Regions from separate parts of the Pelorhabdus sp. sgz311001 genome, predicted to be linked through region 2. Evidence: a T-box and tRNA genes for the amino acid it is inferred to sense, from the RefSeq annotation. Region 2 holds a T-box; the other holds one or more tRNA genes.
The links. The T-box of region 2 lies ahead of thrS (threonine--tRNA ligase). A T-box ahead of a tRNA ligase gene usually reads a tRNA of that ligase, here a tRNA-Thr.
Positions count from the first base shown of each region.

Region 1: it encodes a tRNA-Thr, which carries the amino acid that the T-box ahead of thrS (threonine--tRNA ligase) is inferred to sense. The anticodon was not compared.

Region 1 is NZ_JBVXUT010000001.1:23,849-32,626, forward strand. Features, by position in the region: gene sigH (RNA polymerase sporulation sigma factor SigH) at 1-741, shown strand, start outside; gene brxF (BREX-3 system P-loop-containing protein BrxF) at 870-1,325, shown strand; gene AC0MXB_RS00145 (NUDIX domain-containing protein) at 1,430-1,945, shown strand; gene AC0MXB_RS00150 (undecaprenyl-diphosphate phosphatase) at 1,990-2,772, shown strand; tRNA gene AC0MXB_RS00155 (tRNA-Thr) at 2,982-3,057, shown strand; tRNA gene AC0MXB_RS00160 (tRNA-Tyr) at 3,062-3,147, shown strand; tRNA gene AC0MXB_RS00165 (tRNA-Met) at 3,164-3,239, shown strand; tRNA gene AC0MXB_RS00170 (tRNA-Thr) at 3,251-3,326, shown strand; tRNA gene AC0MXB_RS00175 (tRNA-Met) at 3,340-3,416, shown strand; gene tuf (elongation factor Tu) at 3,541-4,743, shown strand; gene rpmG (50S ribosomal protein L33) at 4,966-5,115, shown strand; tRNA gene AC0MXB_RS00190 (tRNA-Trp) at 5,140-5,215, shown strand; gene secE (preprotein translocase subunit SecE) at 5,263-5,478, shown strand; gene nusG (transcription termination/antitermination protein NusG) at 5,511-6,041, shown strand; gene rplK (50S ribosomal protein L11) at 6,120-6,545, shown strand; gene rplA (50S ribosomal protein L1) at 6,599-7,303, shown strand; gene rplJ (50S ribosomal protein L10) at 7,474-7,998, shown strand; gene rplL (50S ribosomal protein L7/L12) at 8,059-8,430, shown strand; gene rpoB (DNA-directed RNA polymerase subunit beta) at 8,775-8,778, shown strand, end outside.
Region 2 is NZ_JBVXUT010000006.1:19,113-27,890, forward strand. Features, by position in the region: gene AC0MXB_RS14715 (thioesterase family protein) at 1-33, shown strand, start outside; gene rplT (50S ribosomal protein L20) at 93-446, opposite strand; gene rpmI (50S ribosomal protein L35) at 477-674, opposite strand; gene infC (translation initiation factor IF-3) at 694-1,197, opposite strand; ribosomal protein L20 leader region at 1,230-1,350, opposite strand; gene thrS (threonine--tRNA ligase) at 1,415-3,325, opposite strand; T-box leader at 3,393-3,618, opposite strand; gene ytxC (sporulation protein YtxC) at 3,677-4,576, opposite strand; gene AC0MXB_RS14745 (GRAM domain-containing protein) at 4,654-4,992, opposite strand; gene AC0MXB_RS14750 (hypothetical protein) at 5,108-5,257, opposite strand; gene AC0MXB_RS14755 (CCA tRNA nucleotidyltransferase) at 5,357-6,850, opposite strand; gene AC0MXB_RS14760 (DedA family protein) at 6,926-7,522, opposite strand; gene AC0MXB_RS14765 (CHASE3 domain-containing protein) at 7,603-8,778, opposite strand, start outside.

The DNA.
Region 1 (8,778 bases), on a different contig from region 2:
CGGGCTAATACTCAACGCGATCTGTATGGTTGTTTTGAGAATATGACGGATGAAGATATTGTTATCGACGCCAAAGACAATAACAACTCAATCGCCCAGGAGTATTTGATAAACAAATACCGCAATTTCGTTCGAGCTAAGGCTAGGTCGTACTTTTTGATCGGTGCTGAGCGGGAAGATATTATCCAGGAAGGCATGATCGGCTTATATAAAGCAATTCGTGATTTTCGCAATGATAAATTGTCTTCTTTTCGGGCTTTTGCCGAGCTTTGCGTAACCAGGCAGATTATTACGGCAATTAAAACGGCGACAAGACAAAAGCATATTCCGTTAAATTCTTACGTTTCCTTAAATAAACCAATTTATGATGAAGATTCTGATCGTACGTTGCTAGATGTTTTGTCTGGATCGAAGATTTCTGATCCCGAAGAACTTGTAATTAGCCGGGAAGAATTTATTGATATTGAAGGAAAAATGTGCGAAATTCTCAGTGATTTGGAATGGAAAGTTCTCATGAGTTATTTAGATGGGAAATCCTATCAAGAAATTGCTGTTGAATTAGGACGCCATGTGAAATCTATCGATAATGCCTTACAGCGCGTGAAACGAAAATTGGAACGGTATTTAGACAATCGAAGTGACGATCCTGATGCGCGTAGCGTTTATAAAGGGTTGGCTGGGTTAAATAAAGAATTACAGGTTGAGTTGGCTGATTATAGCAGCGATCCAACGGATGATTAAAAGAGGGGCTCTTTGGGGAGTCTCTTTTTTTATAAGATTTTTAGATCTTTTTGAACCAAGTGAAGGATTTTCCTCTTAAACTGGCGAAACAGGTAAGGCATAAAAAGAGCATGGTGAGGGGGAGCTCAATGTCAGCCACATTGCGTGTGTTGGAATGCCTACGTGAAGTAGAAGCTACACCGAATAAGTTGGTCTTGATCGTGGGGAAGGCCGGTGCTGGTAAAAGCAAAATTTTACGAGAGTTAGGCGATACGAGAGGATTTCGTTACTTAGACTGCCGCTATCTGGTGACAGATGAGTTAATTGATCTTGTGCCGAAGGCGCGGCAAGAGCAGGCTGCAGGGATTATGGATGAGGTATTGCGCGGTTTTTCGGTTGAAACCTTTTTGCTAGATGGAATCGAATTGCTCTTTAAGCCAGTGCTTTGTTTAGAACCGCTTGCTATTTTGCGGCAACTCAGCCGGAAATATTCTTTAATTGTTGCTTGGCCGGGGGAATACAGTAATGGACAACTTATATTTTGTGACTGGCAGCTGAATAATCATTCTTTTGATGCCGCAAATCTTAGTATTATTGAATTGTAGTTTCCGGATTTTTGTAAAGAAGGGAAACGGCAAGAGATGCTTACATCTCCTGCCTTTTTTACTGTCTTTTTCGCAGATGATAAGAACATTCGGAGGTATTCGCTATGGTCCAACGCTATCATTTTTGCCCCTGGTGCGGCGGTTCGCTTCACTACCAGAAACAGCAAGAGCAAAATCGCCTTACCTGTGTACAGTGTGAAAAGATTTTTTATGAAAATCCGGTTGTTGGCGTAGCTGGTATCTTATTGAATGAGCAAGGGAGAGTGCTCTTAGGGCGCCGCAGTCTTACTAGTACTTACAGTGGTCTTTGGTGCATACCTTGCGGTTATGTCGAATATGATGAAGAGGTACGCGCGGCTTTGCAGCGAGAATTTCTGGAAGAAACAGGGCTGGTTGTAAAGCCTGGCCAAGTATTTACCGCTTTGTCTAATTTTCATAATCCGGCGCAGCATACGGTAGGAATTTGGTTTTGGGTAGAAAAATGTAGTGGTTTAGAGCAAGCGGGTGACGATTTGAGTGAAGTGGCTTATTTTTCGTTAGAGACCCTGCCGCCACTAGCATTTCCTACAGACCAACAGGTTCTTGCGATGCTGCTGAATCAAAGCAAGCAAAATAAGTGAAAGTTTATAGTTGAATGTAGGGGGATAAAGAAATCGTGCATGATATGATAATAGCAGTTATTTTAGGTATTGTAGAAGGAATTACGGAGTTTTTACCGATTTCATCGACAGGACATATGATTTTAACCGGTCATTTACTCGATTTTGATGGACCAGAGGCTAGTGTTTTTGAGGTCTTTATTCAGCTTGGGGCGATACTCGCTGTCGTTATGATTTATCGCGATCAATTTCGGCAGATGCTCACAAAATCTCACGGCGTAAGAAAAGGGCTGACTATAAAGCATGTAGCAGCCGGTATTTTGCCGGTTATGGCTGTAGGATATGTAGCCCATCACTTTATTAAAACGTACTTGTTTTCTACTGGCACAGTCATTATTGGCATGATTGTCGGCGCTTTATTTATGCTCTATGCGGAAAAACGCTCTGGCAGGCCTACTGTAACCAAAGCAGCAGATTTGACGATAAGACAGGCCATGGGAGTAGGGCTGTTTCAAATTTTAGCGCTTTGGCCGGGCTTTTCTCGCAGCGGCGCAACGATTGCCGGCGGCCTCTGTCTAGGTGTGAGTCGGATGGCTGCAGCAGAGTTTTCATTTATCATTGCTGTGCCGCTGATGATGGTTGCCTGCATTTATGACGTGCTCAAAGTATGGCAGTCTCTTTCGATGGAAAATATTCAGATGCTCGCAGTAGGCTTTGTTGTATCTTTTGTGGTTGCTTGGGCGGCCGTACTGTGGCTGCTTAAGTTTTTGAACCGTTCTAGTTTAGCCGCTTTCGCCTACTATCGCTTTTTATTAGCCGCTGTGTCGACTTGGTATTTCTTTTTCTAATTTTTTTTCAAAAAAGGCTTTACAAGTCATTTTGAGTATGGTATTATTTATTCTTGTCGGGGCAAGCAAACGACGACAGCGAAAAACGGTTTTATAACACAAAATAAAGTTTTGAAAAAAACTTAGAAAAAAGTGTTGACAAAGAAAACCGAAAGATGTATAATAAATCTTGTCGCTGAGAGCGAAAGCTTGAACGATGAACTGAAGATGCTGGTGTAGCTCAATAGGTAGAGCAGCTGACTTGTAATCAGCAGGTTGTGGGTTCAATTCCTATCACCAGCTCCAGCGTGGGTAGGTGGCCGAGCGGCTAAAGGCAGCAGACTGTAAATCTGCCTCTTAACGGATACGGTGGTTCGAATCCACCCCTGCCCACCACTTAAAATAATATCGTCGCGGGGTGGAGCAGCTGGCAGCTCGTCGGGCTCATAACCCGAAGGTCACAGGTTCAAGTCCTGTCCCCGCAACCATGAAGTTGACTGCTGGTGTAGCTCAGTCGGTAGAGCGTATCCTTGGTAAGGATAAGGTCACCGGTTCAATCCCGGTCATCAGCTCCAGATATATTTATTTGGCGGCGTAGCTCAGTTGGCTAGAGCATGCGGTTCATACCCGCAGTGTCCGGGGTTCAAATCCCTGCGCCGCCACCAAGTACACATAAAAATTCCCCGCTCAATGCGGGGTTTTTAATTTATATTATACATAAAACGGCAGGAATTTATCAAGGATAGTAGAAAAGTAACAATATTACTTTTTAGGGGGCACAAAGAAACTATGGCTAAGAAAAAGTTTGAAAGAACAAAACCGCATGTTAACATTGGAACCATTGGACACGTTGACCATGGTAAAACATCCTTAACAGCAGCAATCACGATGACGCTGGCAAAAGCAGGCGGCGCAGAGTTCATGGCATATGACATGATCGATAAAGCTCCTGAAGAAAGAGAACGCGGCATCACAATCAACACAGCTCACGTAGAATATGAAACAGAAAAACGCCACTATGCCCACGTTGACTGCCCAGGCCATGCTGACTATGTAAAAAACATGATCACCGGCGCAGCGCAGATGGACGGAGCAATCTTGGTAGTAAGTGCAGCTGACGGCCCGATGCCTCAGACTCGCGAACATATCCTTCTTTCCCGTCAGGTAGGCGTACCGGCAATGGTCGTATTCTTGAACAAGATGGACCTTGTAGATGACGCAGAACTGATCGAACTCGTAGAAATGGAAGTTCGTGAACTTCTCTCCAGTTATGAATTCCCTGGCGATGACATCCCTGTAATTGCAGGTTCTGCAGTAAAAGCTCTGGAATGCGCTTGTGGCAAACGCGATTGCGAATGGTGCGGCAAAATCCATGAACTGATGGATGCAGTAGATGAATACATTCCTACCCCTGTTCGTGATACGGACAAAACGTTCTTAATGCCAGTCGAAGACGTATTCACGATCACTGGTCGTGGTACAGTAGCAACAGGCCGTGTAGAACGTGGCGTAGTAAAAGTTGGCGATACAATTGAAATCGTCGGCATGCAGGAAAAAGCAAAATCTACGGTTGTAACAGGCGTAGAAATGTTCCGCAAACTTCTTGACAGCGCTGTAGCAGGCGACAACATCGGAGCACTGCTGCGTGGTGTTGAAAGAAAAGATATCGAACGCGGTCAAGTACTTGCCAAACCAGGTTCGATCAACCCTCATACGAAATATGCTGCTGAAGTATATGTACTGAGCAAAGAAGAAGGCGGCCGTCATACACCGTTCTTCAATGGTTACCGTCCACAGTTCTACTTCAGAACAACCGACGTAACTGGAGTTGTTACGCTTCCAGAAGGCGTAGAAATGGTAATGCCTGGCGACAACATTCGCATGAATATTGAACTTATTACCCCAATTGCAATGGAAGAAGGCCTTCGCTTTGCAATTCGTGAAGGCGGCCGTACGGTCGGCGCCGGTGTTGTTACTGCCATTAACGCGTAATAAATCGGACAAGACACGAAGCGGGGAAAGAGCCGCTTTGTGTCTTTCTTTTGCCTGGAAATAGTGTCGAGTGTATATTTTTGCTGAATTTGGCAATTGCTAAAGCAATAATTGCCTTCGCTTTCGCAAGAGGACTATTGACAGGCCATATGAATTATGCTAAATTATATTAGCGACATTTTGAAGTCTTATTCCATTTACTAGGTAAGAGAGGTGTAGAAGATGCGCAACGCAGTAACATTGGCCTGCACTGAATGCAAACAACGCAATTATCAGACCAATAAAAACAAGAAAAACGATCCGGATAGATTGGAACTGAACAAATACTGCAAGTTCTGTAAAAAACAGACTTTACACAAAGAAACAAAATAACTTATAATAGTTAGAGTGTTTAGTAGGGGTATAGCTCAATTGGTAGAGTAGCGGTCTCCAAAACCGTTGGTTGAGGGTTCAAGTCCTTCTGCCCCTGCCAAGTGTAATGCCGGATGTGTTAGGTAGTAAAGACGGGATGTGAATCATATGGCGATGCAAGAGGCGGCGGAGCCGCAAGGAGCTTCTCGTTTTAAAAAATTTTTAAGGGAAGTTAAGTCCGAACTTAAAAAAGTGTCGTGGCCCGATAAACAAGAACTTATTTCATATACAGGTATTGTATTTATTTCTGTTGTGGTAGTCGCTCTAGTTATTTGGGCGGTAGATAATGTTTTTAACGAAGTGCTGCGACTGATACTTAAGTAGGGGGTGGGGGACTGAATTGTCCCTTGGTAACGATGGAATCAGAAAAACATTGGTATGTCATTCATACTTATTCTGGCTATGAAAATAAAGTAATGGCCAATTTGGAACGAAAAGTTCACTCCATGGGAATGGAAAATGAGATTTATCGCATTCTTGTTCCGATGGAAGATGAAGTGGAAGTAAAAGACGGTCAGAAAAAGGTATCCAAGAAAAAAGTATTCCCAGGTTATGTACTTGTGGAAATGATCGTAACGGATCGCTCTTGGTATGTTGTCCGCAATACTCCAGGCGTTACCGGTTTTGTCGGTTCCGGAACCAAACCAATCCCTCTCAGCAACGCCGAAGTGAAGCATATCCTAAAATCAATGGGAATTGAAGAGCTTAAACCGAAACTCAATATAGAGTTGAATCAACGTGTGCGCATTACATCTGGCGCCTTTGAGAATTGGACTGCTACGGTGGTTGAAATTTACCCGGAACGTTCTAAGTTGAAACTTTTAGTAGATATGTTTGGGCGTGAAACTCCGGTTGAATTAGACTATACACAAGTGGAAAAGCTGTAACAAGACGGCTTCGGCTGTTTTGCAAGTGGGAGGATCTTTGATCCGGTGACCACATTTGTTATGTAAGGAGGTGTAACCATGGCTAAAAAGGTAATTAAATTAGTAAAATTACAAGTTCCCGCAGCGAAAGCGACTCCGGCGCCTCCGGTTGGTCCTGCTCTCGGTCAAGCTGGTGTCAATATTATGGCGTTTGTTAAGGACTTTAATGAAAGAACAGCCAAACAGGCCGGTCTAATTATTCCGGTTGAAATTACTGTTTTTGAAGATAGATCCTTTACGTTTATTACAAAAACTCCTCCGGCCGCAATTCTGTTGAAGAAAGCAGCTGGTATTGAAACCGCTTCCGGTGAACCGAACAAGAAGAAAGTAGCCAAGGTTTCTCGTACGAAAGTTCGCGAAATCGCTGAAAGCAAAATGGCTGACTTAAATGCTGCCTCGATCGAAGCTGCAATGCGTATGATCGAAGGTACTGCCCGTAGCATGGGTATTGATATTATTGATTAATGTTTGGTGATTGTGGGAGGATTTTCCGCTAAAACCACAAGGAGGTAAAGCGAATGCCGAAATTTGGTAAAAAATATCAAGAAGCTGCTAAGCTGATTGATGAAACAAAAGTCTATGAAGTAGAAGAAGCTGTTGAATTAGCAAAGAAAACAGCAACAGCAAAATTTGACGAAACTGTTGAATTAGCTGTAAAACTCGGCGTAGATCCTAAATACGCTGATCAACAGGTCCGTGGCGCAGTTGTTCTGCCGCATGGTACTGGTAAAAGCAAACGCGTACTCGTTTTTGCAAAAGGCGAGAAAGCAAAAGAAGCTGAAGCTGCTGGCGCTGACTTTGTTGGAGCTGAAGAGCTTGTAGCTAAAATTCAAGGCGGCTGGGCTGATTTTGATGTAGCTGTAGCAACGCCTGATATGATGGGAACAGTTGGTCGACTTGGTAAAATCCTCGGACCTCGCGGTTTAATGCCGAATCCGAAGGTTGGCACAGTCACTTTAGATGTTACCCGAGCTATTAATGAAATTAAAGCTGGTAAAATCGAGTATCGTACCGATAAAGCCGGAAATATACATGCACCGATTGGCAAAGTTTCCTTTGACAATTCGAAACTTGTGGAAAATCTTACAACTCTCATTGATACACTGGTGAAAGTGAAACCAGCAGCTGCTAAAGGGCAGTACTTGCGGGCCATCACTCTCAGCACGACAATGGGTCCTGGCATTAAAGTCAACCCGCTGAAGGCTTCCGGCAAAAAAGAATAGTTCTCGATTGGCTGTAGACTGCAGGTCCTCTGAAATGAGGGTAATATTGCCTGCTGAGGCCGGAATCCGTAACGCTTAATTACGTAAGTTACGACCTCCGGATCTACGCCGAGAGGTCTTTTTGTTTGTCTTTTAAGGGTTGATTGATTATGAAGGAGGTGTACAGATAAGTGGCAGTAACAAATGAAAAAAAGCAAGTTGTAGCTGAACTGAAAGAAAAATTAGCCGCTACGAAAGGCGCCGTGTTAGTAAACTATCGCGGTTTGACTGTAGCTCAGGATACAAAGCTTCGTCGGAAATTCCGTGAAGCAGGTGTAGAATACTTTGTTGCTAAAAATACAATGCTTCGCTTGGCAGCAGCTGAAGCTGGCATTGAAGGTCTTGATTCTCATCTGGAAGGACCTAGCGCAATTGCAATTTCTACAACGGATCCTGTGGCTCCGGCTAAAGTCGTTGCTGAGTTTTTGAAAGAAAACAAAGTAATGGAAATCAAAGCCGGCCTTGTAGAAGGTCAGGTTATTGACGCAGCAGGCGTAAAAGCGCTGGCAGATCTTCCTTCTCGCGAAGTTCTTCTTTCTCGCGTTTTGGCTGGTATGCAATCGCCAATCGTTGGCTTTGTCAACGTACTTCAAGGCAGCATCCGCAATCTCGTGTATGCGCTTGAAGCCGTTCGTCAACAGAAAGAATCAGCTTAAGATTTCTTAAGCCGTAGTAAGTAAGTAAAAAAACAAAACAAATAACGGAGGGTTTTTATAATGACTAAAGAACAAATCATGGAAGCTATTGAATCTATGACAGTATTGGAACTGTCCGAGCTTGTTAAAGCTTTAGAAGAAAAATTCGGTGTATCCGCAGCTGCTCCTGTAGCTGTTGCAGCTGCTCCTGCAGCTGGCGGCGCTGCTGCTGCTGAAGAAAAAACTGAATTCGACGTAATTTTGGCTAGCGCTGGCGCTTCCAAAATCAACGTAATCAAAGTTGTTCGCGAAGTAACTGGTCTTGGCCTCAAAGAAGCTAAAGAATTAGTTGATGGCGCACCTAAAGCTATTAAAGAAAAAGTTGCTAAAGCTGACGCTGACGCTCTGAAAGCTAAATTAGAAGAAGCTGGCGCAACTGTAGAAGTTAAATAATTTTGCAAAAGTCAGACGCCCGGAATTCTGGGCGTCTAATTTTTTTCATAATTATCTTGACTAATTCAACAAAACGTGATAACATTTTAAATTGCGATACGTAAATGTATTTTATCAAGATTTACGTTGCGAAAATGTATAAATTTTATATTGGCAGGAAATAGTAATATGGTGGAAGCTAAAGAACATTTCACCAATTAAAACAAGCAAGGTCCTTATGATGAAAGTTGAACCTTGCTTCTTTTTCGTATTTCTTGTTCTTAAGGCAGGATGTAATTCTGATTCGGTCTTAAGGTGAAAGATTTGTATGTTGAGTCAAAAAGGGCTAAGGGGTGAAGGATTTCATGT
Region 2 (8,778 bases):
TATGAACGCGCCGGTGTTTACGGCGTTAAGTAAAATCTTGCGACAAAAAAGGGCTTGCTAAGCAAGCCCTTTTCCTTTTATTCTGCTAAGTCTTACCGATTTTCTTTAGCGGTAGCAACAAGCTGAGCAAAAGCAGTCATGTCGTTTACAGCTAAATCAGCAAGCATTTTACGGTTTACTTCTACACCAGCTTTTTTTAGTCCGCTGATCATTTGGCTATAAGAAATACCGTTCATGCGGGCTGCTGCATTGATACGAGCAATCCACAATTTACGGAAATCACCTTTTTTCGCGCGACGGTCACGGCGAGCATAGTAAAGAGCTTTCATTACTGTTTCATTTGCTTTTTTGAACAGTTTGCTCTTGGAACCTCTAAAACCTTTTGCTAATTTTAAAATCTTTTTATGACGACGATGTGCAGTCACGCCTTTTTTTACTCTCGGCATCTGCGATCCCCCATTTCGATTATAAGTTTATTATGCGTACGGCAACATTTTTACTACGCGGTTATGATCGGATTTGCTAATAAGCGTAGCTTTACGCAAATTGCGTTTCCGAGATGGAGACTTTTTCTCCAAAATGTGGCTTTTAAAAGCTTTAGCACGTTTAAATTCGCCAGTTCCGGTTACTTTAAACCGTTTGGCTGCACTTCTCCGTGTTTTCATCTTAGGCATACTGAGAATCCCCCTTAGGTTAATTATGTTGCTTTGGAGCAAGAATCATAATCATATTTTTCCCTTCAAGTTTCGGGTCACGCTCCACATTGACCGTCTCTTTTAATATACCGGCCATTTTGACAAGCAATTGACGGCCGAGTTCAGGGTGAGAAAGTTCACGACCACGGAACATGATCGTCACTTTCACTTTATCTCCGTCAGCTAAAAAGCGCTGCGCATTTTTTAGTTTGACTTCAAAATCATGATCTTCAATGCCTGGGCGAAGTTTTACTTCTTTTACGGTAACAGTCTTCTGCTTTTTCTTTGTTTCTTTATCGCGCTTTTGCTGCTCATATTTAAATTTACCAAAATCCATAATACGGCAGACCGGCGGTTTCGCAGTCGGTGCTACTTCTACAAGATCCAACTGTTGTTCGGAAGCAAGACGGACAGCCTCTCTCGTAAGCATAATTCCTAACTGATCGCCAGTACTACTTACAACACGAACTTCTCTGACTCGAATCTCCTCATTCACCCTCAAAGTATCTTTGCTAATCACCATTCACCTCTTTCAATTCAAATAAAAAACGGGCGGCATAACCCACCCGTTCCACGACGACATTCATCTATGAAATCAACTACCTTACGAACAGTTCGTTGTAAGGTGAGAAGCGGATGGCCTCTGCTTAGTTATTCTCGTTTTGACTTATTTAGTTTACCACTCTTATTTTACACTGTCAACAGTTTTATTGAATTTGTTACCAAGCTTTCTTAGCCGCAATATCAGCCTGAAGGGCCGCGATAAACGCATCGACTTCCTGGGTGCCAATATCGCCTTCGCCCCGTTTTCTGACAGCAACTAGACCACTTTCCATTTCCTTATCACCAAGAACTAGCATATAAGGCGTTTTCTGCAATTGCGCTTCCCTGATTTTATAGCCAATCTTTTCACTACGGACATCAACAGCAGTGCGAATACCTGCTTTCTTCATCTTTGCCGCCAATTCTTTCGCATAAGCAGCCTGGCGATCTGTAATTGGCAGGATTTTCACCTGTACTGGTGAGAGCCATAAAGGGAAAGCCCCAGCATAATGTTCAATCAAAATTCCCATAAAACGTTCCATACTGCCGTAAGCAACGCGATGAATCATAACCGGACGATGTTTTTGCCCATCTTCGCCGATATAAGTTAGATCAAATTTTTCCGGCATCTGCATATCTAACTGAATCGTACCACATTGCCAAGTTCTGCCGATGGAATCAGTAAGATGGAAATCAATTTTCGGACCATAGAAAGCGCCATCGCCTTCATTCACCTTATAGGTCATTTTCCGATCTTCTAAGGCATCACGCAGTGCGTTCGTTGCCACTTCCCATACTTCATCAGATCCCATAGAATCTTCCGGCCGTGTACTAAGTTCCGCATGATAAGTAAGGCCGAAAACGCTATAAACAGTATTGAAGAGATCAATGACTTTTTGAATTTCTTCTTTAATCTGCGACGGCAACATAAAGATATGAGCATCATCTTGCGTAAAGCTTCTTACGCGCATCAAGCCGTGCAAAGCGCCGGAAAGCTCATGGCGATGAACCAGACCGAGTTCACAAGTGCGAAGCGGCAGATCACGATAACTATGATGCTGCGTCCGATATACAAGAATACCACCAGGGCAGTTCATGGGTTTTACGGCATAGCCTTCCCCATCAATCTGCGTAAAGTACATATTTTCCCGATAGTGATCCCAGTGACCGGACTGCTGCCAAAGCGCCTGATTTAAGATGATCGGCGTTTTAATTTCCTGATAATCATATTCATTATGAATCTCACGCCAGAAAGTTTCCAATTCGTTGCGAATAATCATGCCATTGGGATGGAGGAACGGAAAGCCCGGGCCCTCTTCTTGAATACTGAATAAATCAAGTTCCTTGCCAAGTTTACGATGATCCCGTTTGGCGGCTTCTTCGAGCATTGTCAGATAGGCGTCAAGTTCTGCTTTCTTTTCAAAAACAGTGCCATAAATACGCTGCAACATTTTACGTTTTTCATCACCGCGCCAGTAAGCACCAGCCAAGCTCTGCAGCTTTACCGCTTTCAATCGGCCGGTAGAAGGCACATGGGGGCCAGCGCAAAGATCCACAAAATCCCCTTGACGATACAGTGAAATCTGTACATCAGGCGGTAAATCATTGATTAGTTCTAATTTATAGGTTTCACCAAGCTCTTTAAAAATTTGGATCGCTTCTTTACGGCTTACGACTTGCCGCTCGATTGCTAAGTTTTCTTTAACAATCTTCTCCATCTCAGCCTGAATTTTGGCAAGATCTTCGGGCGTAAAGGTATGAGTTGTATCAAAATCATAATAAAAGCCATTAGCAATAGCTGGTCCAATACCAAGTTTTACATCAGGAAACAGGTGTTTTACCGCTTGTGCTAAAAGATGTGAGCCACTATGACGGAGTGCATCCTTGCCTGCCTGGTCTTCAAAGGTAAAAAACTCAATCTTGCCGCCTTTATCTAACTTATGCATTAAGTCCACAGTCTCACCATCAAGCTTGGCTACAAGAACTGCTTTTCCCAAGCCGCGGCTAATCGATTGGGCAGCCGCTAATACGGTTGTACCTGCTTCAAATTCTCTCGCTTGTCCATCTTTCAAAATGAGTTCAATCATTGTTTTTCTACCTCCTAATCAAATACCCTCAGAGACCTTCAGACAAAACAAAAAAACCCTCTATCCCTGTAGGGACGAGAGTTGTTGCCCGTGGTTCCACCCTGATTCTGCGTACCAAAACGCAGGCTCTTCGATTTTGTAACGAAAATCACTCGGCTTCTTATACTCGTTAGGTTCCAAGAAGCAGTTTAGAGGTGGTAATCGCCAAGAAGTCCTGCGAAGATGGTTTCAGCCAAGCCATCTCTCTCTGCACGCGGCGCTTTCTGTGATCATGTCCTCGTCATTACTATTCGTAGCTTTATACTGTAAATTCTAATTTAGTAATTATTATAAAACGCGTAGCCGCAAAAGTCAATGATTTCCCCTACTAGGACGACATAAACTGCAGCCATCACATAAAATCACTCTTCCCTCAAAAACACTTTGAATCGTACTAATAATTTCAAAATTAGCCAAAGCTCCGGCAAAGTGAACCATAACGGTGTATGGCGCGAGTGTCACCAATGCACTAATTAAAGCATCTTGATCGTTCATGGCGCCCGTGTCGCCAACCATATCCAAAAATGTTTCTTCTAAACTTTCGCCCGCTTCATTTAAAATCTGAAAATGCTGATTTTCTAGGACAATAACATGAATCTCTTCGTGTTTCGGCTGTTGGGATTCTACAAAGTACCGCAGTACGCGAATAAACTCCTGATATTCCAATTCCATCATAAAATCGTCCACCGTGCGGTCAATGACCTGAGCCAGCTTTTCGTAGTAAGACTTCAGACGAAAATGCATAAACCCTTCTAGAATTAAATCATGACCATACTCTAAGTACTCAGTCATTTTATCAGCAATATATTGAAACCGAACTGTAGAGGGATAGCTGGTATCGGCAGTCGTGGGGACTTCAATGCGCTTTAACACTTTTTGCAACAAACTTTGCCGTTCAGAGCTGCTAAAATACTCATAGCGTCGTTCAATCATTCGCTGCAATAGCGGCTGCTCAGCAACTGTTACGATATATCTAGCCAAAAGCGCCGTAATTTCTTGTTTCACGAGCCGCTTTACCCGTTCATAGTTACGAAAAGACAATTCCCCTTCGTTGACATGACAGCTAATAAATTGATAGCTTCCTTTCACCTCATTATGGACAGCTACCTTATAACCTTTATAGGCTAAATTAGCACAGACTGCCTCAATTTCGACATTTAAGCTTCGATCACTATCATCAGAATGACGAAGCCCAATTGTCAGTAATTTCACCTCTGCCACCTCCTTCGCTGCTATTATTATATGTCTTTTGCCACGAATGCATACGAAGGAAGAAGGGTCTTTCTACTTTAAGCTTGTTGTTCGGTCTGCTGAATCGCCGCTTCAATAGCATCATACCAGGAATCGCGTTTTCCTATCCCTACGCGCCATACTACATCTTGAATACTACGAATGACTAATACATTAGGAATAATATAAAAAGTTTTTTCTTTTTGTAGTTCGGCAATATGATACAATGACAAATCTGTAGAAAATTTATTCTCAGCATTTTCCAATAAATATCCGACAAATACTAGCCGCTCTGTTGTTAAGTACATAGCACCGTTTAGGACGGAATCTTCTATCGTGAGGTTGCCCAGTCCCTTTTTTACAACCTTTTCACCTTCAAGCAACTTAAAAGAATACATATAAGCGCTCCTTTCTCCATTGACTTTCTATTTTATCATTAAATATATCTTCTTATTCTCTTCGATTTTAACAAAAAAACCGCCGCAAAGAAACCTTGCAGCGGTTTAAAAAATTTTATTTTCCTGATAACGCAGCAAGCTGCTGTACCAAAATATCCTCAAAGCGTTCTGTTTTCTTCTTTTTGCCACTTTCTAGGTTATGAGGAAGATTCGGCTTTTGAAATTCCACTTTCTGAATTGGCAATACTCTTACTAAAGCATCCATTCCTATCGCCCTCCTTGGCTAGGTAATAAATCCCTTTTTAATAGTATCGAAGTCCCAGAAAAAAACTTAAGCTTTTTTTAACCACTTTTTAACTATTTTTTAATTATTTTTCAATTTTTGTTTTAACAGCCATTTTTCCGCAGCCGCTAACAACACATTTTTTTCGTTCACAAGCTCACCGTCTTGAACACGCTGCAGCAATATTTTTAAGCAAGAACCGATTGACTGCGGCTCAGGCGCCCATTTGCAAATCTCTTTACCACGTATAACCAAATCACTCGTATGAACAGGCATCTTACAAGTAACCTCTTCTAGGACCGTCAAAAAATGCTTGGAAAAACGAGCTTGATCCTTGCTGCTCTTTCCTGTCGCAATCGCATCAGCAAAGCAAAGTTGCGCTAATTCTACAAAAGCTCGCTTCAACTCAGCTTGATCACGAAACCGTCCGCTGCGTGCCTCCTCTCGAAGCCAATGCACTAAACTGCGAGAATCATTTTCGACAACAGTACGATAAAAAATCACATGAAACCGCATATGCTTTGCTACCAGCCAAGAAATACGGACGACAAATTTAGGTGCAAACTCCAATCTAGTCAAAATAGCTTTCGCTATAGTAGCCCCCGCTTTATCGTGACCATAATCCGTAATTCGCCCTTCAGCTGTGATGCTTCTCACGCCAACGCTTCCTTTGGCAACATCATGAAGCAAGGCCGCCCAGCGTACCGTAATATCGGTGGATGAAGCAACGACAGCTGCCACCGTATGATACCATACATCAAAAGAATGGAATGCCGGATTCTGTGGGACTCCCAACAAATCTCTTAATTCAGGCAACAGCGCAATCTCATAGACTTGACCTTGCCGCTTGACTTGGCAAGTACACTGAGCCAAGCCGGAATGAACCAAATAATCAAGTCCCACTGCGACCTGACCAGATAGCAACAGCTTATTGATCTCCGCCTTCACGCGCTCTAATGATAACCCTTTCACACGCTCTAAACAACGAGTCATAGCCTCATACGTTTTATCTTCAAGGCGAAAACCTAATTGTGCTGCAAACCGACAGGCGCGAAACAGGCGCAAGGCATCTTCTTGAAACCGTTTTACGGGATCTCCTACCGTTCGCAGTAGTGCCAAGTCCAAATCGTTTCGACCGCCAAAATAGTCAATAATTTTACCGGTCCTAGTAAGAGCCATAGCATTGATTGTAAAATCACGCCTTGCTAAATCCTCTTGTAGCGAATCTGTATACCTTACAGTTTCCGGACGATGGGCATCGTCGCCATAGCACTCTGTGCGAAAAGTAGCAACTTCCCACGTTTTATGTTCAAATACCAAAGCAACAACACCGAAATTCGCCCCAAGCTTTTCAACAATCCGCCAGCCCCTGCGATGGCAAAGCGCCAGCACCTCCTCCGGCTGAGCATTTGTAGCCACATCAAAATCCTTTGGCACAATGCCAAGCAAAAGATCACGTACAGCGCCACCGACAATATAAGCAGCAAAACCAGCCTCTGACAAGCTTTCAACTATAGCTAAAGCCTCTGATGGTATTTTTGCTGGCGAAATAACAGAAACATCTACAAAGCCCATCGGCTGTACCTCCTTTTTCAAAAGGATGTGCTGAATAAGAAAAAAGGAACCATTTAAATGGCCCCTAAAAACGTCCTATTCTGCTGATTTCTTTTTAAAATACCAGAAAGCGGCAATCGCGACAAGGGCAATTGCTGTAATTACACTGGCTTGATGACCATAGCGATTCATAATTTCCCAATTGTAGCCAAGCATCTTACCAATATAAATGAGCGCCACCGTCCAAGGAAAAGAACCGACTACTGTATAAATAACAAATTTGACAAAGGGAACCTGCGCGAACCCGGCTGGTAATGAAATAAAGGTTCTTACTACAGGCATAAGTCTAGCAAAAAATACTGCGGCCAGACCATAACGGTCAAACCAGCGTTGCGCTTGGTCCAAACGCTTCGTTGTAACGAAAAAGTATTTTCCATAGCGAAACACAAAAGGCCGTCCGCCATAATAACCAATACCGTAAGAAACAATCGAGCCAGCCAAACCGCCTAAAACACCGTATATGGTAGCAGGCCAAAACTCTAATCGACCTAAATAGACCAAATATCCGGCAAAACCAAAAATTAACTCGCTGGGTATCGGGATATTGGCGCTTTCCAAAGCCATTCCGAGAAAAATAGCCCAATAACCCCAAATATCAATAAAATAAGTTACCGATGAAAAGAACTGTTCCACTCACTCAACTCCTAACAAAACTTAGACAATCATCACAAGAATTGTATCATAGGATTGAGAGGTGTGTAAATAAATTCACTCTAAGGCAAATTTTTAATAATCAACACTTCATTACCGCGTTGACTATAAAGGACTTTATCGGTCCAAGCCGCCATAATTCCTAAACCCCGGCCGCATTCCGCATCTAGTTTTGTTTCAAACAGCTCTGGGATCGACTGATTGCCAAGTGATTCTATTGCTGCATTACCAAGAAAACCAGGGCCATCATCTTTCACTCGTATCACGAGACGCTGGCCAATCTTCTGGATCGTAACTTTTACTTTTGTACCATAGGCCAGCGCATTATTGAGCGCTTCCCCTAACACAATTTCGAGCTTAGGCCCCTCGCTTCCCGCCAACTTATAAAGCCTTTCCTTCACTTGATCGCGACGCAAGGCCGTATATTCATCTTGAGAAAAATTAAAATGCTGCTTTTTCTCAGGCCAAGCTCTAACTTCAATACATAAAGCGGAGCAATCATCAAAGCGCTGTCCATCCTGACTCAGTCGTTTTAAAGCTTCAACCGTTTCAGAAAACTGGCATATGCCGTTAAAAAAGGAATCTGGCAGTCGCTCATAAATTCCATCGGTCATAAAATAGAACAAATCACCATGCTGCAAAGGAATTGTGACAAATTCAAAATCAGGATCGCTAGTAATCCCAAGATACAAGCCACGCAAAGGCATTAAACCAATATCCGATTGCGTACAAGCAATAATATAATTGATTCCCCCTGTGATATAAGTGAGGGTTTGTTTGGCGAAGTCAAAAGTAAAGGCAATCATGGCTACAAAAGCATTTTCCGGGAAGTATTCTAGACAATACCGATTCAGTTCCAAAAAAGCAGTCGGCGTCCATCCCTGCTCCTTTTCCATCGTTTCATTTAACAAACTGCTGATTGACGCAGTATGAAGCGCCGTAGCAATTCCGTGTCCTGTCACATCAATGATATAACCATGCAATTGCTGCTTTGATCGCGACCATTTATACCCATAATAATCGCCGCTAACAAAATGCAGCGGTTGAAAAACAGTTCGAATCGCTACTAGCTCATTGTTAAACTCTGCTGGCAACAACGATTTTTGCATAGTTCCCGCCAGTTCTAATTCCCCCTGCAAAATCGCTTGTAATTTTTGCTGTTCTGTTACATCGCGATAAGAGATCAAAATAAGGCGTTTCCCGCTATATTCAATTAAAGAAGCAACCCGTTCCAGCTG